DNA from 2 places in the Actinomadura luteofluorescens genome. Region 2 is predicted to be linked to the other one. Evidence: riboswitches for the same ligand, from Rfam matches in the RefSeq annotation. Region 2 holds a riboswitch; the other holds the start of a gene.

Region 1 (11,601 bases), 3.2 Mb from region 2:
CGATCTCCCCGGAGGACTTCGGCCGCGCCGGATAGGCCGCCCCCACGCCGGACGGGCCGCCCCTGCGCCCACCCCGAGGTGGGCGATTCCCGTGGCGTATGTCACTCTGGAGTGCGAGTTCATGCCATGGGGCGAATGGTCGCCCATTGCGCCGGACCTGGCGGTTTTTGCGGGGGAACCATCGGGGTATGGACTGCGTGGGTGGCGAAGGTGCGCAGTTTGCCCACGTGAAGCCGGTTCATCCGGGCATGCGACGCGCCGACGGTGAACGTTGACCACACCCTGACCGGCACCTACCGTGCTGGTGGAACACCCGTGGTGTAATTCGTCAAACCCCCTTGACGAACCGCCGCGGGATGATAGAAGCCGGAGGTCCGCGTGGCGGTGAGCAGCGGCGAGGGCAAGGCGACCCCCGACAGGCGCGTGGCGTCCCGCCGTGCCGGAGAGCAGGGTCTGCTCTTCGACACCCAGGTGTCGGTGCCGCCGGAGGATGTCGGCTACCGCGGCCCGACGGCGTGCGCCGCGGCGGGGATCACCTACCGGCAGCTCGACTACTGGGCCCGCACGAAGCTGGTCGAGCCCAGCGTGCGGTCGGCGCAGGGGTCCGGCAGCCAGCGGCTGTACAGCTTCCGCGACGTCCTGGTCCTGAAGGTCGTCAAGCGGCTCCTGGACACCGGCGTCTCGCTGCAGCAGATACGCACGGCCGTCTCCCACCTGCGCGACCGCGGCGTCCAGGACCTCGCCCAGATCACCCTGATGAGCGACGGCGTCAGCGTCTACGAGTGCACCTCGCCCGACGAGGTCGTCGACCTCCTCCAGGGCGGGCAGGGCGTGTTCGGCATCGCGCTCGGACGGGTGTGGCAGGAGGTGGAGGGCAGTCTGGCGGAGCTGCCCGCTGAACGCGCCTCCACCGGCGACGACGACCCCGCCGGACAGCACCACGACGAACTGGCCGACCGGCGGCGCGCCCGCCGCACCGGCTGAGGCCGGGCCTCAGAGCGCCTCCTTGCGCTGCAGGAAGGCGAACGCCCCCCACCCCGGCAGGACCGGCAGCCACAGCGTCAGGAGCCGGTAGAGCAGCACCGCCGACGTGGCCGTCTCCGCCGTCAGCCCCGAGATCGTCAACGCCAGCGTGAGCGCGCCCTCGACGGCCCCGAGCCCGCCCGGCGTCGGCGCCGCCGACCCGACCGCGTTGGCGGTGAGGAACACCAGCACCACCGTCGTCCACGGCAGCGACCCGCCGAACGCCCGGACCGACGCGTCGAGGCACAGCGTGAACGCCAGCGTCAGCAGCAGGGTTCCGCCCATCCCGGTGGACAGCTTCTTCGGCGACTGCAGCACGTCCACCAGGCGCGGCACCACGCCGGAGAACATGGCCCTCAGCCGGGAGGCGACCACCCTCCGCACCCGCGGCACCGTCAGCGCGAGCCCCGCGAGCAGCCCCAGGCCGAGCACCGCGAGGACGATCGTCCGGGACGGGGCCAGGTCCTGCGTCGCCTTCGCCGTCGAACCGGTCAGGAACCCGAACAGCACCAGCAGCAGGATGTGGGTGACCATCCCCACGAGCTGGGAGGCGCCCACGCTCGCGACGGCGAGGGCGGGCCGGACGCCCGAGCGCTGCAGGTAGCGCGTGTTGACGGCGACGCCGCCTACGGCCGCCGGCGCGACCAGCTTCACGAACGACGCCGCCAGCTGCACCAGGACCGTCCGCCACAGCGGCAGCCGCTCGGGGACGAACCCCATCAGCATGAACGCGGCGGCGACATAGGTGAGCGCCGCCGCCCCGAGGGCCGCCGCCACCCAGTGCCAGCTCGCCGTGGCCGCCAGACGGCCGATGTCCAGGCTCGTCACCTGCGGGATGACGATGTACGCCGCGACCGACAGCGCCACGATGCTGACGATGGTCCGGGGCCGGAACCGCTCCAGCTTGGCCGGGGGCGCCTCCGTCTCCGGCTTCAGCCGGACGATCTGCTCCCGGATGCGGGTCAGCAGGTCCTTGTGGCGCCGCAGCGCGGTGCGGGTCTCCCGCGACAGCGCCACCCGCTGGAGCAGCGGCACCGCCCCGCCGAGGGCCTCCTCGCCCAGCACCGGCGCCGCGGTCCGCACCGCCCGCTCCGGCCCCGTGCGCAGCGCCAGGGTCGTGAGCAGCTGCGCGAGGTCCAGGCGCAGCGCCAGGTCGCCGGCCGCGGTCTCCCCGGACCGCAGGTCGGTGAGGTAGGCGAGGCCGTCGTCGCCGACCAGGACCGCCTCGCCCTCCAGCCGCCGGTGCGCGAGCCGCCCCGCCTGCAGGGACCGGAACTGCCGCCACACGTCCGCCAGCAGCTCGTCGGTGACCTCCCCGTCGGGGACGTCCCCGAGCCGCCGCCCCGGGACGTGCTCGTAGGCCAGCAGCGCCGCCTCGGTGCCGACCTCGCACGTGCCGACGAGCCGCGGCGTCCGGGCGCCCGCGGCGTCCACCGCGTACGCCATCAGCGACTCCAGTTCCAGGGACCGGCGCAGCGACCGCAGCGTCCGCCCCGTCGTGGCGCCGCGCAGCCGCAGCAGCCGCCAGACCCGGTACAGCAGCCCGGCGGTCTGCTGGTCGCGGTCCAGGACGCGGACCTCGATGTCCCAGTCGCCGTGCGCCCCCCGGCCCGCCGGGAGCCGGGCGCCGTACCCGTCCTGGGGGCAGGAGGCGAGGGCGACGCCGTAGCGGCGGCTCTCGTCGGCGGCGTGCGCGTCGTCCAGGCGCGCCCCCCGCTGCGGGCGCAGGCCGAGCCGTTCGAGCGCGGCCACCACGGCCGCGCCGGACGGGCGCGGGTTCGGCGTCCCGACCGCGTAGAGGGTGCCGTGGCCGATGGCGCGGCCCAGCAGGTAGGTGGCCGCCAGCGCGGCGACGGAGGCGTAGGACGCGGTCAGCCCCGTCAGCGCCGCCAGCCCGATCATGGTCCAGGTCGCGGCCTGCCAGCGGGCGCGGCCCGCCATCCCGACCGCGCTGACGAACGCGATCACCGGGGCGATGTCGGTGTGCACCGGCGCGGTCTCGGTGCCGCCCCAGATCAGCGAGTCGAGCACGCCGCCCGGCGCGGCCCGCACCACCAGGTCGTCCAGGCCCACCGTGACGCCGAAGGCGATCATCGCGGCCAGCAGGGCGATCGCGACGCGCATGCCGTCCTTGTGGAACAGCCGCTCGATCGCGAACGCGATCGGGACGGCCAGCACCCCGAAGCTGGACACCAGCGTCGCCAGCGTCAGCAGCGGCCGCGGCGCGTGCGCGGTGCCCTGCGCGATGTCGGTCTGCAGGCCGTGGGTCGTCTGCTGCGCGATCGACACCAGCAGCATCACCGCCGCCAGCCCCACCACGGACGCCGCGAACCGGATGGCGTCGGAGGGCCGGCGGATCCGGTACGGCTGGGCGGGCTCGTCGACGGGCGCGGCCGCGGCGGCGCCCTGCGCCGGGCGCACCGCGCCGTCGTGGGTCTGTGTCACGCCGTACCGCCGCCCTGACCATCCGCCATCGTGATCAGCGTCCCAGACCCGGCGGCGCGCCGTCGAGTCGCGGGGCCGCCGCCGGGACGCGCGTCCATCCCGCAGCCTCATCTCCCCGCCCCCGTGCGGCCCGGAACCGTCGCGTCCCAGGTGAGTCAGCACATGGTACTCGCCGGTACGGCCCCGGCGCCCGGCGGCGCGGCCCCTTGCGGCGGGCCGGAACGACGTCGCGGACGCGCCTTTGGGTAGGGTTCGACCTAGGACATGCCGTCGACCCTGTGCGGGAGAGACCCCACGCCGCCAGCGTGGGGCGCCGAAGGGGCAACCTCCCCGGAACCTCTCAGGCAAAAGGACCGCGCGGGCGAGGCACCTCTGGAAAGCAGGCGCCGGTCCCCCCACGGGGGCGGGCGGCTCACCGAAGGGGAAACCCCGCCGCGCGGGTGAAGCTCTCAGGTGCCGATGACAGAGGGGGAGACCGGCCCGCCGGCCAGCGCCGGCGGCGCACCTGAGCGACCGCAGCAGCCAGGAGGCCCTCCATGACCGCCCAGTTCTTCGCCCCCGTGGCCGCGCCGCAGCATCCGCGGTCGGCGTTCGCCGACCGGCATGTGGGCCCCTCGCCGGACGACCAGGCGAGGATGCTGGCCGCCATCGGCTACTCCGGCGCCGAGGCGCTGATCGACAAGGCGGTCCCCGCCGCGATCCGCACGTCCCGGCCGCTGGACCTGCCGCCCGCGCTGAGCGAGACGGCCGCGCTGGACCGGCTCCGCGAGCTGGCGTCCCGCAACACCGTCCTGACGTCCATGATCGGGCTCGGCTACCACGGGACGACCACGCCCGGTGTGATCATGCGCAACGTGCTGGAGAACCCGGGCTGGTACACCGCCTACACCCCCTACCAGCCGGAGATCTCCCAGGGGCGCCTCGAAGCCCTGCTGAACTTCCAGACGATGGTGGGCGACCTGACCGGGCTGCCCGTCGCGAACGCCTCCATGCTGGACGAGGGCACCGCCGCCGCCGAGGCCATGGCACTCGCGCACCGCGTCTCCAGGCGCAAGGAGCCCGGGACGTTCCTCGTGGACGCCGACGCCCTCCCGCAGACGATCGAGGTCGTCCGGACCCGCGCGATCCCGCTCGGCATCGAGGTCGTCATCGCCGACCTGTCCGGCGGCCTCCCGGACGGCGACTTCTTCGGCGTGCTGCTGCAGTACCCGGGCGCGTCCGGCGCCGTCCGCGACCTGGAACCGGTCATCGCGCAGGCCCACGAGCGCGGCGCCAAGGCCGTCGTCGCGGCCGACCTGCTCGCGCTGACGCTGCTCCGCCCGCCCGGCGAGTCCGGCGCCGACATCGCGGTGGGCTCCGCGCAGCGGTTCGGCGTCCCCTACGGGTTCGGCGGCCCGCACGCCGGCTACATGGCGGTCGGCGAGGGCATCCAGCGCCAGCTCCCCGGGCGGCTCGTCGGCGTGTCCGTCGACGCGGACGGCGCCACCGCCTACCGGCTGGCGCTGCAGACCCGCGAGCAGCACATCCGCCGCGAGAAGGCCACCAGCAACATCTGCACCGCCCAGGTCCTGCTCGCCGTGATGGCGAGCATGTACGCCGTCTACCACGGCCCCGAGGGCCTGGCCGCGATCGCGCAGCGGACGCACCGCCGGGCCGCCGAGATCGCCGCGGGGCTGCGCGCCGGCGGCGTCGAGATCGTGCACGACTCGTTCTTCGACACCGTCCTGGCCCGCGTGCCCGGCCGCGCCGCCCAGATCGTCGCGGCGGCCCGCGAGCGCGGGATCAACCTGCGCCCGGACGGCCCCGACCGGGTCGCGATCGCCTGCGACGAGACGACGCTGCCCGAGCACGTCACGGCCGTGCTGGACGCGTTCGGCGCCGCCGCGGCCGGCGACGTCCCCGAGGCGTTCCCGGACGTCCTGCGCCGCGAGAGCCCCTACCTGACCCACCCCGTCTTCCACGCGCACCGCTCCGAGACCGCGATGCTGCGCTACCTGCGCAGGCTCCAGGACAAGGACATCGCGCTCGACCGCTCCATGATCCCGCTCGGCTCCTGCACCATGAAGCTGAACGCCACCGCCGAGATGGAGCCGATCACCTGGCCCCAGTTCGCCGACCTCCACCCGTTCGCGCCGCTCGACCAGGCGGCCGGCTACGTCGAGCTGATCGGCGAGCTGGAGGGCTTCCTCGCCGAGATCACCGGGTACGCCAGGGTCTCCGTCCAGCCGAACGCCGGCTCCCAGGGCGAGCTGGCCGGCCTGCTCGCCATCCGCGGCTACCACGCCTCCCGCGGCGAGGAGCACCGCGACGTCTGCCTGATCCCCTCCTCGGCGCACGGCACCAACGCCGCCAGCGCCGTCATGGCCGGGATGCGGGTCGTCGTCGTCACGTGCGACGAGGGCGGCAACGTCGACCTCGACGACCTGCGCGCCAAACTCGCCGCGCACGGCGACCGGCTCGCGGCGATCATGGTGACCTACCCGTCCACGCACGGCGTCTTCGAGGAGACGATCACCGAGGTGTGCGCGGCCGTGCACGAGGCCGGCGGCCAGGTCTACGTCGACGGCGCCAACCTCAACGCGCTCGTCGGCCTGGCCCGCCCCGGCGAGTTCGGCTCGGACGTCTCCCACCTCAACCTGCACAAGACGTTCTGCATCCCGCACGGCGGCGGCGGCCCCGGCGTCGGCCCGATCGGCGTCCGCGAGCACCTGGCCCCGTTCCTGCCCAACCACCCGCTGCGCGAGGAGGCCGGCCCCGGCACGGGCGTCGGCCCCATCTCCGCGGCCCCGTGGGGATCGGCCGGCATCCTGCCGATCTCCTGGGCCTACATCGCGATGATGGGCCCCGACGGCCTGCGCGCAGCGACCGAGGGCGCCATCATCGGCGCCAACTACCTCGCCGCCCGCCTCGCCCCGCACTACCCGATCCTCTACACCGGCCGCAACGGCCTCGTCGCGCACGAGTGCATCGCCGACCTCCGCAAGATCACCAAGGAGACGGGGGTCACCGCCGAGGACGTCGCCAAGCGCCTCATCGACTACGGCTTCCACGCCCCCACCCTCTCCTTCCCCGTCGCCGGCACCCTGATGATCGAGCCCACCGAGTCCGAGGACCTCGCCGAACTCGACCGCTTCTGCGACGCCATGATCGAGATCCGCCGGGAGATCCAGCGCGTCGCCGACGGCGGCTACGACGCCGACGACAACCCCCTCAAGAACGCCCCCCACACCGCCGCCTGCCTCGTCTCCGACGACTGGAAGCACGCCTACACCCGCGAGGAGGCCGCCTACCCCCTCCCGTCCCTCCGGGAGAACAAGTACTGGCCCCCCGTCCGCCGCATCGACCAGGCCTACGGCGACCGCAACCTCGTCTGCTCCTGCCCGCCCCCCGAAGCGTTCGAGGACTGAATTGGATTGTGGTTGTTCTGGGTGAGGCGCCTGGGGGCGCCTCACCCAGAACAACCACGTGCGATCGCTGTGTTTATTGCAGTGCTCTCCTCCTTCGGGCCTGGCGGCCCTCCATCGTCGGGCACCGCGTGCGATCGCTGGCATCGCTTCGACTCGCCTGGCGGCTCGCTGCGCGATCAGGTTCTCGCTTTGCTCGAACCTGCCTTCGGACGCGATCGCGGTGGTTCGGGTCGCTGGTGGCTTGGGGGTGGGCTGGGCGCCGTTCACGTCGTCTTGATGGTCGGCGATGATCGCGCGGGCCTGGGGGCCGCCGGTTGGGTGCTGTCGCGCGTGGCGCCGGGCTTGGCGGGGCGCGGGGGCGGCACGGGCGATGGATTTGTGATCTTGCTTGGGTTTTGGGTGTCGTCGCGGGACGGGGGCGGCGCGGATCGCTACGCTCTTTGCGGACCCCGACCCCCAGAGGGCAGAAGAGCGATGATCGAGTCTCCGGACGCGGTATCCGACGACGCGGCGCGACTGTGCGAGGAGGCCCGCGGCCTCGCCGAGGACGGTGAGGCCGAGCGGGCCGCACTGCTGTTCGAGAGGGTGCTCGCACTGGGCGACACCCCGTTCCGGGCGCGGGCGGCGCTGGGGCTGGCGGTCGTCCTCGACGACGCCGGGCACGTCGAGCGCGCCCGGGAGGCCGACCGGGCCGCGATCGCCACCGCCGACCCCGAGTACGGGCCGCGCGCCGCCTACCACCTGGCGCTCACCCACGAACGGGCCGGCGAGCAGGAGCGGGCGGCGCCCGCCTGGCGGGTCGTGGTCGACTTCGGCAACCCCGCCTACCTGCCGCCCGCCCACCTGGCCCTCGCCCGGATCGCCGACGACGCCGGCGACTTCGACACCGCCCGCGGCCACTGGGAGGCGGTGATCGCGACCGGGGACGCCGAGTACGGGCCGCCCGCCGCGCACGACCTGGCCCAGCGGCTGCTGGAGCGCGACGAGCCCGCCCGGGCCCAGCGAGCCCTGACCGCCGGGCTCAAACTGATCGACCGGGGCACCGACCCCTACGCGTACGGCAGGCTCGCCGTCGCGCTCGGCATCTCCTACCTCGACCAGGCGATCGGCGCGTTCGGCGCGGCGCTGGGGGAGGAGCCGACCGACCCGGAGGTCGGGCCGCTGGCCACCGAGCTGCTCGCGCGGACGCTGCCGCTGCGGGGGCGGGGCGCCGAGGCGGGCGAGGTGTGGCGGCGGGGGCTCGCCGAGCCCGGCACCGCCGGGCAGGTGCGGGCGCGGCTGCGCCGCGACTTCGGCGACTCCGACGACGACGGCGACCTGTGGTGGGAGCCGGTCGTCGAGCACGCCGTGTCCGACGGGACGCTCCCCGCCCTCGCCGGCGAGGCGTTCGGCGCCCTCGACCACATGTACGCGCTGCTCGCCGTCCGGTACGCCGAGCGCCGGGCGGGCGACGCCCGCGAGACCCTCGGCAGTGCCGTCCGGGTGCCGGGCGGCTACGCGTGGGGGCCGCTGCTGCACGAGAGCTTCGCCGAGCGGTTCCGCCTGGCGACCGGCTCGGCCGCCCCGGACCTGACCGAGGGCTAGGCGGTTTTTTCGCAGTCCCGGCCACTTCGCTCGCCTGGCGGCTCGCTGCGTGACCGTGCCTGGGCGAACGCGGCATCGCTTCGCGATCTGCCCGGTTCCGCTCGCCTCCGGCCTCGCTACACCGGGCAGTTCACGCGTTCGCGCGCGCTTCGAGACAGGCGCTAGCCGGCGATGGCGCGCTCGGCGATCACCTTGGTGATGCGGGCGCGGACGAGGTACTCGGTGGGGACGGCGTTGCGCCGCCCGAACTCCTCGGCCCGGTCGGCGCCCATGTAACGGCCGCCGATGACCGTCGCCCAGCGCAGCACCTCGTCCAGGTCCTCGACGAGGGACGCCTCGGCCTGGATCAGCACGTACGAGTACGGCGGCGTCTGGTCGTCGACGCACACGGACAGGCGCGGGTCGCGGGCGAGAACGCGGCCCTTGACGCTCTGGCGGCCCGTGTTGAACAGCAGGTCGTCGCCGTCGAGGACGAACCAGATCGGCGTCACGTGCGGCGTCCCGTCCTTGCGGGTCACAGCGGCCTTGCCCGTCCGGGTGCCCTCCATGGCGAACGCGCGCCACTCGCTGTCGGTCATCGTCTCCATAGGCCCAGTCTGCCGCACGGCCCCTCCGCGGCCGCCGCTACCGTGAGTCATATGAAGGTCGCGACGGTGCATGGGCCCGCCGAGGTGCTGCTGGACGAGGTAAAGGATCCGGCGTTCCTGCTGGTGCTGACGCACGGCTCGAACGGGGGAGTGGAGGCGCCCGACCTGCTGGCGGTGCGGGCGGAGGCGTTGCGGCTCGGCGGCGCCGTCGCGCGGGTGACGCAGCCGTTCCGGCTCGCCGGGCGGCGGGCGCCCGGCCCGGCGGCCAAGCAGGACGAGGCGTGGCTGGAGATCGTCGCGGTCCTGCGCGAGAGATTCGGGGACGTCCCGCTGGTGCAGGGCGGCCGCAGCAACGGGGCGCGGGTGGCGTGCCGGACGGCGGCGGCAGCCGGAGCGGCGGGCGTGGTGGCGCTGGCGTTCCCGCTGCACCCGCCGGGCAGGCCGGAGAAGACCCGCGTGGACGAGTTGCGGTCGGCGGGGGTGGAGGTCCTCGTCGTCAACGGCGACCGCGACCCGTTCGGCGTGCCCGCCCCCGTGGACGCGGCGGAGGTCGCGGTCCTGCCGGGAGAGCGGCACGACCTCGGCAAGGATCCCGCGGCGGTCGGCCGGGCCGTGGAGCCTTGGCTCAGACGTTGGACGGCCCGTCCGGTGCGGACGGGCCGGAAGTAGGGTCGCTCCGGGCCCGGTGCGGGCCCAGAGGCCGGTGGTGGGCGGGCGTGCCCCCGAGGATGATCACCCGTTTGAACTAGTCCCCCGTGGAGACCGCTCAAGCGGCGGACGTGGCCTGCGCGTCCGTCGGCCGGTGCGGCGCGATGACTCCCCCGTCGGGCAGCAGCTCACCGGTGTCCTCGAACAGCACGACTCCGTTGCACAGCAGGCTCCACCCCTGCTCGGGGTGCGAGGCCAGCGTGCGGGCGGCGTCGCGGTCGGGTGCGTTGTGGGAGGGACAGAGCGGCTGGTGCGGGCACATGGCGTGCCTCCGGTCTCAACTACTGGTCGGTCGTGGTGCTTTCCTGTTCTGACGCACCCCAGTGTGGAGTGGTTCGCCCCCACCGGCCATAGCCCGTTGGGACGGTTGTCCATTGGTACCGGAGTACCGGACGGATGTGATCCCTCCCACTCCGGGGTGCCACGCAGTAGCGTCCCGCCCGCGCGATAACGGACGAAGAACGACACGCCGCCGGAGCCTGAAACCCCTACGATGTTCGGCGGGGGAACGGGCTTTGCAGGGGTTGGGGGAGTGAGGCCGGTGCGGGTCGCGCTGTCCGTCGCGTGCTTCGAGGACGTGCTGTTCCCCGGCACCGCGAAGGCCGTGACCGTGCTGCTGGAGCGGCTCGGGCACGAGGTGGCGTTCCCGCCGGGGCAGACGTGCTGCGGCCAGTTCCACTGGACCGCCGGCTACCACCGCGAGGCCGCCGGGCTCGCCCGGTCCCACGCCGCCGCGTTCGAGGGCTGCGAGGTCGTGGTGGCGCCGTCCGCGTCGTGCGCCGCGACCGTCCGCGCCGACTACCCGAAGATCGCCCGGGCGGCCCGGGACCCCGGCCTGGCGCGCGCCGCCGAGGGCCTCGCCTTCTACGAGCTGACGGAGTTCCTCGTCGACGTCCTCGGGGTCACCGACGTCGGCGCGTACTTCCCGCACCGGGTCACCTACCACCCGTCCTGCCGGTCTCTGCGCACCCTCGGCGTCGGCGACCGGCCGGTGCGGCTGCTGCGCTCGGTGCGGGGCCTCGACCTGGTGGAACTGCCGTCCGCGGGGGAGTGCTGCGGGTTCGGCGGCGCGTTCGCGATGAAGAACGCGGACGTGTCGGTCGCGATGGTGGCCGACAAGGTCCGGCACGTCCGCGACACCGGCGCGGAGGTGGTCTGCGCGGTCGACGACTCGTGCCTGGCCCACATCGGCGGCGCGCTGTCGCGGCTGCGCGGCGGCGTCCGGACGATGCACCTGGCCGAGATCCTCGCGGAGACGGGGCCGGCGTGACGGCCTCCTCTCCGGGGACGACGCCGTCCTCCTCAGGCAGGAGCGGGCCCGTGCCGAGGCCGAAGTTCGCCGCCGCCGCGCGGCCGGAACTGGCCGACACCCGGTCACGCCGCAACCTGCGCGGCGCGACCGCCGCGTTGCGGGGGCGGGAGGCCGCCGCGGCGGCCGGGACCGCCGACTGGGAGGACCTGCGCGAGGCCGGGCGCGCCATCGGGGACGGCGCGCTGCTCGACCTCGACGCCCACCTGGAGGAGCTGGAGCGGGCCGTCACCGAGGCCGGCGGCACCGTGCACTGGGCGGCGGACGCGGCGGAGGCGCGCCTCGTCGTCACCGGCCTGGTCCGCGCCACGGGCGCCAAGGAGGTCGTCAAGGCGGCCTCCGCGACGACCCGGGAGATCGGCCTGAACGACGCGCTGGCCCGCGCGGGCGTGACCGTCCGCGAGACCGGCGTCGCCGAGATGGTCGTGCAGCTCGGCGAGGACGCGCCGTCCCACCTGCTGTCCCCGGCCGCGCACCGCGACCGCGCGGAGATCGCGGAGCTGCTCCGGCGGGCGGTCCCGGGCGCGGGGCCCGGCCT
Region 2 (11,601 bases):
CGCGACGATCGGCCGGTACGCCCGCTACCAGCGGTTCCAGACGCGGCTCGCGGTCGTCGACCCCGAGGGGTCGGCGTTCCACGGCTCGTTCGCCGACGGCGATCCCGCCCGGACGGCGGCGGGCTCGCGGATCGAGGGCATCGGCCGTCCCCGCGTCGAGCCGTCGTTCCTGCCGACGGTGATCGACCGGATGATCCGGGTGCCGGACGCGGCGTCCATCGCGGCGATGCGCTGGACGAGCGAGGTCAGCGGCCGCGGCGTCGGCGGCTCGACCGGCACGAACATGTGGGGCGCGGCCGAGCTGATCGCGCAGATGCGGGCCCGCGGCGAGCGCGGCAGCGTCGTCACGCTCATCTGCGACGGCGCCGAGCGCTACGCGGGGACCTACGGGTCGGACGCGTGGCTGGCGCGGCAGGGCCTCGACATCGCCCCCTACCGGGCCGCGCTGGACGGTTTCCTGAAGACCGGCACGATGCCGGACGTCACCCGGTGACGCGGATCGGATTGAACAGGTCGGCGTAGATCAGCAGGCCGCCCATGACGATCAGGACGACGGCCATCACGTAGGTGACCGGCAGCGCCTTGGCGACGTCCACGTAACCCGGGTCGGGCCTGCGCAGGATCCGCGCGAACGCCTTCTTGATCGCTTCCAGGAGGGCGCCGGCGATGTGCCCGCCGTCGAGCGGCAGCAGCGGGATGAGGTTGAACAGCCCGACGGCGAGGTTCAGCGAGCCGAGCAGCATCACGAAGAAGGAGACCTTCTGCGTGCCGGTGAAGTCGTGGGACGCGGCGACCTCGCCGCCGATCCGGCTGACGCCGACGACGCCGATCGGCCCGTTCGGGTCGCGCTCGTGACCGCCGAAGGCGGCGTTCCACACGCCGACCATCTTCTGCGGCATGCGCACCAGCGCGCCGACGGTGCGCGCGGTCAGGTCGCCCATGGTGCTCGCGACCGCGCCGGGCCCCTGCCGCTCGATCCCGCTGGACGGGGTGATGCCGAGGAACCCGACGTTGACGACCTTGTCCTCGTCCTTGAGGTCGTACATCTGGTTGCGGGTGATGGGGACGTTCAGCCGCACGTCCCTGCCGTCCCGCCGGACGGTCATCGGGACGGTCTTGCCGCCGTCCTCGCGGATCAGCCGCTGCAGCTGCGGATACTCGTCGATCTTCTTGCCGTCGAAGGCCACGATCCGGTCGCCGGCCTGGAGGCCGACCTGCCGCGCGGGCGTCGGCGCCGCGTTCGCGGGGCACTCGGTGACCTTGGCGCTGGCCGGCACCATGCACTCGGCCACCTCCTTGATCACCGGCTGCGGCTGGTTGACGCCGATGCCCATCAGCAGGATCGCGAAGAACATCACCGACAGGAGCAGGTTCATCGCGGGCCCGCCGAACATGATGAGCATCTTCTGCCACCACTTCTTGGCGTAGAACACGCGGTCGCCGTCGCCGGGCCCGACCTCCTCCAGCGAGGCGCCCCGCGCGGACTCGATGAGTCCCTGCCACGGCCCGGTGCTGATCCGCCGCACCTGCCCCGGCGCGTCGCCCTTGCGCGGCGGCAGCATGCCGATCATGCGGATGTAGCCGCCGAGCGGGATCCATTTGACGCCGTACTCGGTCTCGCCCTTGGTCTTCGACCACATGGTGGGCCCGAACCCGACCATGAACTGCGTGGTCCGCACCTTGAACAGTTTCGCGAAGGTGAAGTGCCCGAGCTCGTGCAGCGCGATGGAGACCAGCAGGCCGAAGAAGAGGATCAACGCTCCAGCCAGGTAGTAGACCATGCGGCGTGCCCTCCGGGTCCGTCCACCCCGCACCCGGGGGTGATCTCCGACAACCAGTTCAGAGTACGTTACGGCCCGCGTTCCGGTTGAAGCGAACGCAGAAGCCGCACGCGCCGGAGGCCGCTTTGATGCGCGGTGCTAACCCGCCCGCGCGTCATTGGCACGGGAGCCCGTATCCACGGGAAGGGCCGACCCCGCATCATGAGCCCCCACCCGCCCCACGGAGGTTCCCTTGAAGCGCGGTCACATAGCGGCAACGGCGCTGATCCTGCCCCTGGCCCTGGCCGGCTGCGGCGGCGACGACGGCAAGCCGACGAGCGCCTCGTCACCCCCGCCCCCGACCGCCGCGACGACGGCCCCGTCCACCCCCAAGCCCGGCAAGGGCACCGAGACGACGCCCCTGCCCCCGGCCCAGTCCAAGGCGGTCAAGGCCTTCAACGACTGCATGCAAAAGCAAGGCGTCCAGATGCCGACCCCCAACCCCACGAGAACCCCCGCCCCCGACGAGCTACAGAAGATCAGAACCGCCCTCCAAACCTGCGTGAAGTCCATGTCCACTCCCCCCACCCCCCACTAAACAAAGACGCCCACCCCCAAACCGCCGAAGGCGACCCGAACCCCCACCCGCGCAACGCCGAAGGCGACCCGAACCCCAACCATCGTCCCGAGCCGAAGCGGGGGAGACCGCAACACCAACAAGGAGCGCAACAGCCGAGACGACCCGGGCCAAGGGACTGGCGGAACAGGCGCACCCCAGCAGCACCGTCTAACGAAGCCACCTCAGCCGCCGCCTCAGCCCCGCGACAGCCTCAACACTCGCGATCGCGTCCAAAGGCAGGTTCGAGCTTGCGAGAACCTGATCGCGCAGCGAGCCGCCAGGCGAGCCGGAGCGATGCAGCGATCGCACGCGTTTTTTCAGGTCGGGGCCCCCAAGGCCCCGACCTGAAAAAAAGCAATGAACACTGCTAGCCTTCTTCGACAGCTGATGATCCCGTGCGGGAGAGTCCCTCGCAGCCGGTGGGGGACGCCGAAGGAGCAAATCCTCCCCGGAACCTCTCAGGCCCATGGACCGCACGGGCCAGGCGACCTCTGGAAAGCGGGGACCGTGGTCCCCCGCCGAAGGTGAAAGCCGGCCGCGTTGCGGCGGGTGAAGCTCTCAGGCGCCGATGACAGAGGGGGAGGCACCGATACGCCCGGTGCGCGAGTGGGACGATGGACCACGCGCGCCCGTGACGAAGGAGCCGATCCCATGTCCGCCGATCCGACCGTGAAGAAGACGCCGCTGCACGACGTCCATGAGGACCTCGGCGCGAATCTCGTCGATTTCGCGGGCTATCTGATGCCGCTGCGCTACGCGAGCGAGACCGCCGAGCACCAGGCCGTCCGCACGGGTGCGGGGCTGTTCGACCTGTCGCACATGGGGGAGATCTTCCTCTCGGGGCCGGGCGCGGGGGCCGCGCTGGACTTCGCGCTGGTCGGGAATCTGTCGCCGATGCCGGTGGGCAAGGCCCGCTACACGATGATCTGCGGGCACGACGGCGGCGTCCTGGACGACCTGATCGTCTACCGGCTCGCCGACGAGACGTGGATGGTGGTGGCGAACGCCGCGAACGCCGCCGTGGTCCGGGAGGCGCTGGTCGAGCGCGCCGCGGGGTTCGAGGCCGCGGTGGACGACCGGTCCGACTCGTACGCGCTGATCGCGCTGCAGGGGCCGCGTTCCCAGGGGATCCTCGAGGGGTTCACGGACGCGCCGCTGGGGGACCTGAAGTACTACGCGATCCTGGCGGGGCGGGTCGCGGGCGTGGACGCGCTGGTGGCGCGCACCGGGTACACGGGCGAGGACGGGTTCGAGCTGTTCGTGGACGCGGCCGACGCGGTCGGGTTGTGGCGGGCGCTCGCGGCGGTGGAGGGGGTCGTCCCGGCGGGGTTGTCGGCTCGTGACACGTTGCGCCTGGAGGCGGGGATGCCGCTGTACGGGAACGAGTTGACGGCGGAGACGACGCCGTTCGAGGCGGGCCTCGGCCGGGTCGTGAAGCTGGACAAGCCAGGCGATTTCGTGGGGAAGTCGGCTCTGGCGGCGCAGGCGCAGACCCCGCCGGGCCGTAGGCTCGTGGGACTGGTCGCGCGGGGGCGTCGCGCGCCCCGCAAGGGGTACCAGGTGGTCACGTCCGGCGGCGCGCCGTGCGGAATCGTGACGAGCGGCGCCCCGTCGCCCACACTGGGCACGCCGATCGCCATGGCGTACCTCGACAGCGGCGTCGAGGAGGCGGGCCTCGCCGTGGACGTCCGCGGCCGGCAGGAGCCGGTGGACGTGGTGGCCCTGCCGTTCTACAAGCGTCCCTGATCTGCAAGCGTTCCTGAACAAGTTGTCCGGCGGTGTGGGGCGCGCCCCCACAGTGGAAAGAGAGAAGTGATCGTGAGCGTTCCGGAGGAGCTCCGCTACAGCGAGGAGCACGAGTGGGTGTCGGGCCTCGGTGGCGAGGACGGCATCGTCACGGTCGGCATCACCGCGCACGCCGCCGACGCCCTCGGTGAGATCGTCTACATCGAGCTGCAGCCGTCGGAGGGCGACGCCGTCGAGGCGGGCGAGCCGTGCGGCGAGGTGGAGTCGACCAAGTCGGTCAGCGACCTCTACTCCCCCGTCAGCGGCGAGATCACCGCGGTGAACACCGCGGTGGTGGACGAGCCGAAGGTCATCAACGACGACCCGTACGGCGAGGGCTGGATCTTCAAGGTGCGGATCTCGGAGGAGCCGGGCGACCTGCTCGACTCCGCCGCCTACGACAAGCTGATCGAGGAAGCATGAGCCTGAACGACTCCCTCGCGACGGCCGATCCGGAGGTCGCCGAGGCCGTCGCGGCGGAGCTGCGGCGCCAGCAGGGCACCCTGGAGATGATCGCGTCGGAGAACTTCGCGCCCGTCTCGGTGCTGGAGGCGCAGGGGTCGGTCCTGACGAACAAGTACGCCGAGGGGTATCCGGGGCGCCGCTACTACGGCGGCTGCGAGTTCGTCGACGTCACCGAGCAGCTCGCCATCGACCGGGCGAAGGCGCTGTTCGGCGCCGAGCACGCGAACGTCCAGCCGCACAGCGGGGCGCAGGCCAACACGGCGGTGTACTTCGCGCTGCTCCAGCACGGCGACACGATCCTCGGCCTCGACCTCGCGCACGGCGGGCATCTCACGCACGGGATGCGGCTGAACTACTCCGGCAAGGTGCTGAACGTGGTGCCGTACCACGTCCGCGCCGAGGACGGCCTGGTCGACATGGACGAGGTCGCCTCGCTCGCGGCCGAGCACCGGCCGAAGATGATCGTGGCGGGCTGGTCGGCGTACCCGAGGCAGCTCGACTTCGCCGCGTTCCGGCGGATCGCCGACTCGGTCGGGGCGCTGCTCATGGTCGACATGGCGCATTTCGCGGGCCTGGTCGCGGCGGGGCTGCACCCGTCGCCCGTCCCGCACGCCGACATCGTGACGACCACGACGCACAAGACGCTCGGCGGCCCCCGCGGCGGGCTGATCCTCGCCCGCGAGGAGTACGGCAAGAAGATCAACTCGGCGGTGTTCCCCGGGATGCAGGGCGGCCCGCTGGAGCACGTGATCGCCGCGAAGGCCGTCGCCCTGAAGATCGCCGCGTCGGAGGAGTTCCGTGCCCGGCAGGCGGCGACGGTGGAGGGCGCGAAGCTGCTCGCCGAGCGCCTGCTCGCCGAGGACTCCGCCAAGGCCGGCGTGAGGGTGCTGACCGGCGGGACGGACGTCCACCTCGTGCTGGTCGACCTGGTGGACTCCGAGCTCACCGGGCGGGACGCCGAGGACCGCCTGCACGACATCGGCATCACGGTCAACCGCAACGCGGTGCCGAACGACCCGCGTCCGCCGATGGTGACCTCCGGTCTGCGCATCGGCACCCCGGCCCTGGCGACCCGCGGTTTCACCGCCGAGGACTTCGCCGAGGTCGCGGACGTGATCGCGCTGGCGCTGCAGCCGTCCTTCGACCGGGACGCGCTCGCGGCCCGGGTGAAGGCGCTGGCCGACAGGCACCCCCTGTACCCGAACCTGTGACGTTCCGGCGCCCCCTCCCCCGGCCGGGGTTCCCCTCCGGGGGAGGGGGCGCGGCTACAACGAGGTAGCTATGGCCATCAGCGTTTTCGACCTTTTCAAGATCGGTATCGGTCCGTCGTCGTCCCACACGGGCGGGCCGATGGCGGCGGCGCACCGGTTCGCGCGGGGCCTCCAGAGTGACGGGCTGCTGGAGAAGACCGCGTCCGTCGCCGTGACCCTCTACGGGTCGCTCGGCCTCACCGGCAAGGGCCACGGCTCCGACAAGGCCGTCATCCTCGGGCTGGAAGGCGACAAGCCGGAGCTCGTCGACGTCGACCGGGTGGACGAGCGGCTCGCCGCGATCCGCGAGCGCGGGGCCCTGCGCCTGTTCGGCGACCACGACGTCCCGTTCGTGGTCAACGAGCACCTGGTGTTCGAGCGCAAGGAGTCGCTGCCCGGCCACCCGAACGGGATGCGCTTCACGGCTCTGGACGCCTCGGGCGAGGAGCTGCGCGCCAAGGTGTACTACTCGGTGGGCGGCGGCTTCATCCTGGACGAGAACGCCACCGGCGCCGACCGCATCAAGCCCGACGACACCGTCCTGCCGTACCCGTTCGACACGGCCGCCGAGCTGCTCGAACGCTGCCGGGAGACGGGCCTGTCGATTTCCGCGCTGATGCTGGAGAACGAGAAGGCGTTCGGCCGCGGCGCCGCCGAGATCCACGACGGGCTGCTCGAACTCTGGGAGGTCATGCGCGCCTGCGTCTCCCGGGGCTGCACCCGCGAGGGCCTCCTGCCGGGCGGGCTCAAGGTGCGCCGCCGCGCTCCCCAGCTGCACCGCCAGCTCTCGGTCGAGAAGGCGTCCGATCCGCTCCACGCGATGGACTGGATCACCCTGTTCGCGCTCGCCGTCAACGAGGAGAACGCCGCGGGCGGCCGCATCGTCACCGCCCCGACCAACGGCGCCGCGGGCATCATCCCGGCCGTCCTGCACTACTACGACCGGTTCATCCCGGGCCGGGACGACGAGGGCGTGGTGCGGTTCCTGCTGACCGCGGGGGCGATCGGCGTGCTGTTCAAGCAGAACGCCTCGATCTCCGGCGCCGAGGTGGGCTGCCAGGGCGAGGTCGGTTCGGCCTGCTCGATGGCCGCCGCCGGGCTCACCGAGGTCCTCGGCGGCACCCCGGAGCAGGTGGAGAACGCCGCGGAGATCGGGATCGAGCACAATCTCGGCCTGACCTGCGACCCCGTCGGCGGCCTGGTGCAGGTGCCCTGCATCGAGCGCAACGCCGTCGGTGCCGTGAAGGCCATCAGCGCCGCCCGGATCTCGCTGCGGGGCGACGGCCGCCACTTCGTCTCGCTCGACAAGGCCATCAAGACCATGCGCGACACCGGCCGCGACATGCTCGACAAGTACAAGGAGACCTCGCGCGGCGGCCTCGCCGTCAACGTCATCGAGTGCTGAGCTCCGGCGCTACCGGAGCGGGATGTCGAGCCCGTGCTCGCCGGCGGGGCGCGGGCCGTGGATGCGGTCGCCGGAATCCACGGCGACCCCACCGCCGCCGCCCGTGCCCGCGCCGGCACCGAACTCCTCCTGGACAGGAACGCCCGGGGTTGACCCTGCCGTTGGCGGCAGGGTTGCACGCTGGCGCCATGGAGACGAACTCACACGACAGGGTCGTTCTGGTCACCGGCGCGGGAACCGGCATCGGACGGGCGACGGCCCGCATGTTCGCGGCCGAGGGCGCCCGGGTCGTGGCCGTCGGACGGCGGCCCGAACCGCTGGCCGAGACCGCGCAGGGACACCCCCGGATCGAGCCCCTCGCCGCCGACATCACCGGCGACGGCGCCGCCGAGGAGATCGTGCGCAGGGTGACGGACGCGCACGGACGGCTGGACGTGCTGGTCAACAACGCGGCGGTCGTCCGGAGCGGAACCCTGGAGACGCTCGCTCCGGAGGCGATCGCGCCGCAGCTCGCGACGAACCTGGTGGCGCCCGTCCTGCTGACCCAGGCGGCGCTGCCTGCGCTGGACGGCGGCGGGGTCGTCGTCAACGTCAGCACGTCCGTCGGGCAGCGGGGCTGGCCGGGCAACGCGTTCTACGCCGCCACCAAGGCGGCGCTGGAGACGCTCACGCGCAGCTGGGCGCTGGAGCTCGCGCCGCGCGGCATCCGGGTGGCCGCCGTGGCGCCCGGTGCGATCGCCACCCCGATCGGCGCGCACCAGGGCCTGTCCGCCGAGCGGCTGGCGGCGCTCCGGCGGTGGCAGATCGAGCACACCCCGCTCGGCCGCGTCGGGCGCCCCGAGGAGGTCGCGTGGGCGATCACGCGCCTGGCCTCGCCGGACGCCTCGTTCGTCACCGGGGCCGTCCTCGCGGTGGACGGAGGGGCGGTGGTCGCCTGAGCCAGAGAGCCGACCGCCTGGTAGAACCGGGGGCGGAGGTGGTGGCGGTGCGGATCGGCGAGCTGGCGCGGATCACCGGGACGACGCCGCGGGCGCTGCGGCACTACGAGGAGGCGGGGCTGATCACGTCCCGGCGGGCGGACAACGGGTACCGGATCTACGACGGGAGCGCGGCCGTGCGGGTCCGCAACATCCGGGAGCTGCTCGCCGTCGGCCTCACGCTCGACGACGTGCGCGCGTTCTCGGTCTGCCTGGACGGCGACGTGGCGGCCTCGCCCCCGTCCGAGCGGGGCCTCCGGATCGCACGCGACCGCCTCGCCGTCCTCGACGCCCGCATAGCCGCCCAGACCAGGGCCCGCGACCACCTGGCCACCGCTCTCGCCCAGGCGGCCGACCGCCGCCCCGCCCCGGCCCGCTGACGCGCGCCCGCCGGCGGGTGTCCTGGAATATCCGGTTCCGCCGCTCCCCGGAACCGTGTGAGGATCACCGCATGCCGATCGATCCGCACCTGCTCGCGCTGTTCTTCGTGACCTCCGTCATCGCCATGGTGATCCCCGGTCCCGACATGCTGTTCGTCCTCGGGTGCGGCATGCGCGGCGGCCCGCGGGCGGGGCTGCTCGCCACGGCCGGGGTCGCGACGAGCGAGGCCGTGCACGTCGCCGTGGCGGCGGCGGGGCTGGCGGCGCTCTTCGCGGCGGTGCCGGTCGCGTTCACGGTGGTCCGGGTCGCCGGGGCCGCCTACCTGATCTTCCTGGGCGTGCAGACCCTGCGGCACCGCAGGGACGTGGACGCGGCGCCGGCGGGGGTCTCGGGGCGGCGGGCGTATCTCAACGGGCTGCTGACCAACCTGCTGAACCCGAAGATGGTCACCTTCACCATCGCGTTCCTGCCCCAGTTCATCGATCCCGGGCTCGGGCACGTGTGGGCGCAGTTCGCGATCCTCGGCGCCGTCCTGATCGCGCTGGAGTTCCTCGTGGACGGCACGGTCGGCGTCCTCGCCGGACGCATCGGAGACTGGCTGCGCCGCCGGCACACCGCCCGCCGGCGACTCAACGCCACCGTGGGCACGCTGTTCATCGGCCTCGGCGTCCGCCTGGCCGCCGAGCGCTGACACCGTGCCGCCACACCCCCGCCCCGCCGGTCGCGGGCGGGGTCAGGGGCGGGCGCCTCGGCCGGTCGGGGAGTGGGCGCCGCGGCGGGCCTCGCCGCCGCAGTGACGGCAGACGACCTGGGGGCTGACGGCCTCGCCGCAGGAGTGGCGCCAGCTGACGGGCGGGTCGTCCGGGTGCAGATGCCGGTCGCCCCAGGCCATCAGCACGAGCAGCACGTCGCACAGCTCCATGCCCGCGGGCGTGAGGCGGTACTCGTAGCGCACCGGGTGGTCGCTGTAGCGCTCGCGGCTGATGATGCCGTTCGCCTCCAGCTTGCGGAGGCGGGCGGTGAGGATGTCGCGGGACGCGCCGGTGTTGCGGACGATCTGGTCGAACCGCCGCACCCCGTAGCTCAGCTCCCGGATCGCCAGCAGACTCCAGCGCTCGCCGACCAGGTCCAGGGTGTCGGCGATCGAGCACTCGCGCGGATCGGCGTCCTTCGGCATACCGGGAAGCCTAGAGCCTGTCTCGAAGTGGCCTGGGCAGGGCACGTCAGAGCCGCTCCACGATGGTGGCGTTGGCCAGCCCGCCCGCCTCGCACATCGTCTGCAGGCCGAACCGGCCGCCGCGGTCCTCCAGGGCGTGCAGCAGCGTCGTCATGAGGCGGGCGCCGCTCGCGCCGAGCGGGTGGCCGAGGGCGATCGCGCCGCCGCGCACGTTGACGCGGGCGAGGTCGGCGCCGGTCTCGCGCGCCCACGCCAGGACGACCGGGGCGAACGCCTCGTTCACCTCGAACAGGTCGATGTCGTCCAGCGTGAGGCCCCCGCGCTCCAGCACCCGCGCGGTCGCGGGGATGATCGCGGTGAGCATCAGCAGGGGGTCGTCGCCGGTCACGGCGAAGGCGTGGAAGCGGGCGCGCGGGCGCAGGCCGAGCCGCGCGGCGACGTCGGCGCCCATGACCAGGACGGCGGCGGCGCCGTCGTTGACCGGGGAGGCGTTGCCCGCGGTGATCTTCCAGCCGATCTCGGGGAACCGCTCGGCCGTCCGCTCGTCGTGGTAGGCGGGCTTCAGGGCGGCGAGGGCCTCCGGCGACGTCCCCGGGCGGACGGTCTCGTCCCGCTGGCCCGTCCAGGCGACCTCCCGGTCGAACTCGCCGTTCTTCCACGCCTCGGCGGCGCGGCGGTGGGACTCGAAGGCGTAGGCGTCGAGCTCCTCCCGCGACAGGTCCCAGCGGGCGGCGATCAGCTCGGCGCTGATGCCCTGGCCGACGAGCCCGCCCGGGTAGCGGTCGGGGAGCAGCGTCCCGAACGGATCGCTGCCCGGCAGGACGCTCGATCCCATCGGGACCCGCGACATCGACTCGACCCCGCACGCGATGGCGATGTCGTAGGCGCCGCTCTGCACGCCCTGCGCCGCGATGTGCAGGGCCTGCTGGGACGAGCCGCACTGCCGGTCGACCGTCATGGCGGGGACGCTCTCGGGGAACCCGGCGGCGAGGACGGCCGTGCGGGTGAGGTTGAGCGCCTGGTCGCCCGCCTGGGTGACGACGCCGCCGATCACGTCGTCCACGGCCGCTGGGTCGATGCCCGCCCGCTCGACCAGGGACGTCAGCGTCCGGGCCAGCAGGTCGGCCGGATGGTCGCCGTGCAGGGCGCCGCCGGCCCTGCCCTTGCCGAGCGGCGTGCGCACGGCCTCCACGATCACCGCGTCGCGCATGGAACCCACCTCCGTTGCGTTTTCCAACTCACTCCGGAAGTATCCGCTCGGCGAACCGGGGAGCACAATCCACCGCAAAGGTGAGTTGGATTACACAACTAAGCAGGCGAAAACCCGGGGGCCGTAGCCGATCGCCACGACCCCCGGGTCTTCGGGCCGCTCAGCGGGAGGGGCCCATGCCGTTGTCCGTCTATACCCTCCATGCGTCGAAGAGCCCCTCGGTGGAGCCGCCCGAATGTCGTCGGTCGGACAAGCGTGCCTCCTGATCTCCTCGACGTCGCGTTCCCTTTGGACATTAGCCCCACAAGCCGACATAGACCCAAAATGGGAATTCAAGCCGCCGTCAAGCATCGGGGCCGCCGACCCGACGCGACCGTCTAGCCCTTGTACATCTCCCGCATCTTGCGCGCGGCGTCGCCCGGTTTGCGCTTCGGCCCCTTGCCCGTGGCCTCCTCGCCGCGGCGCGGCCGCTTCTCGCGCTCCGGTTCGGACTCCGCCTTGCCCGTGGGCTTCCCGGGCTTGCCAGGCTTGTCGTTCACGACAACTCCCCCGATGTCGTTCCAACTGTCGGT

The links. A riboswitch is a leader RNA that binds a small molecule or an ion and turns the genes downstream of it on or off. The one in region 2 is predicted to bind glycine.
Region 1: linked by a shared signal. The riboswitch ahead of gcvP (aminomethyl-transferring glycine dehydrogenase) and the one ahead of gcvT (glycine cleavage system aminomethyltransferase GcvT) in region 2 are both predicted to bind glycine.

Annotation. Positions count from the first base shown of each region.
Region 1 is NZ_JACCBA010000001.1:9,360,474-9,372,074, forward strand. Features, by position in the region: gene BJY14_RS43010 (bifunctional nuclease family protein) at 1-35, shown strand, start outside; gene BJY14_RS43015 (MerR family transcriptional regulator) at 379-984, shown strand; gene BJY14_RS43020 (lysylphosphatidylglycerol synthase domain-containing protein) at 994-3,468, opposite strand; glycine riboswitch at 3,740-3,834, shown strand; glycine riboswitch at 3,835-3,944, shown strand; gene gcvP (aminomethyl-transferring glycine dehydrogenase) at 4,005-6,875, shown strand; gene BJY14_RS43030 (tetratricopeptide repeat protein) at 7,350-8,459, shown strand; gene BJY14_RS43035 (PPOX class F420-dependent oxidoreductase) at 8,621-9,046, opposite strand; gene BJY14_RS43040 (alpha/beta hydrolase family protein) at 9,098-9,715, shown strand; gene BJY14_RS43045 (DUF5999 family protein) at 9,813-10,016, opposite strand; gene BJY14_RS43050 ((Fe-S)-binding protein) at 10,296-11,024, shown strand; gene BJY14_RS43055 (lactate utilization protein B) at 11,075-11,601, shown strand, end outside.
Region 2 is NZ_JACCBA010000001.1:6,202,966-6,214,566, reverse strand. Features, by position in the region: gene cds1 (L-cysteine desulfhydrase Cds1) at 1-493, shown strand, start outside; gene BJY14_RS29000 (M50 family metallopeptidase) at 483-1,781, opposite strand; gene BJY14_RS28995 (hypothetical protein) at 2,014-2,358, shown strand; glycine riboswitch at 2,768-2,863, shown strand; glycine riboswitch at 2,868-2,957, shown strand; gene gcvT (glycine cleavage system aminomethyltransferase GcvT) at 3,031-4,125, shown strand; gene gcvH (glycine cleavage system protein GcvH) at 4,198-4,587, shown strand; gene glyA (serine hydroxymethyltransferase) at 4,584-5,840, shown strand; gene BJY14_RS28975 (L-serine ammonia-lyase) at 5,911-7,284, shown strand; gene BJY14_RS28970 (SDR family NAD(P)-dependent oxidoreductase) at 7,473-8,222, shown strand; gene BJY14_RS28965 (MerR family transcriptional regulator) at 8,270-8,641, shown strand; gene BJY14_RS28960 (LysE family translocator) at 8,713-9,333, shown strand; gene BJY14_RS28955 (winged helix-turn-helix transcriptional regulator) at 9,376-9,819, opposite strand; gene BJY14_RS28950 (thiolase family protein) at 9,866-11,029, opposite strand; gene BJY14_RS28945 (hypothetical protein) at 11,407-11,568, opposite strand.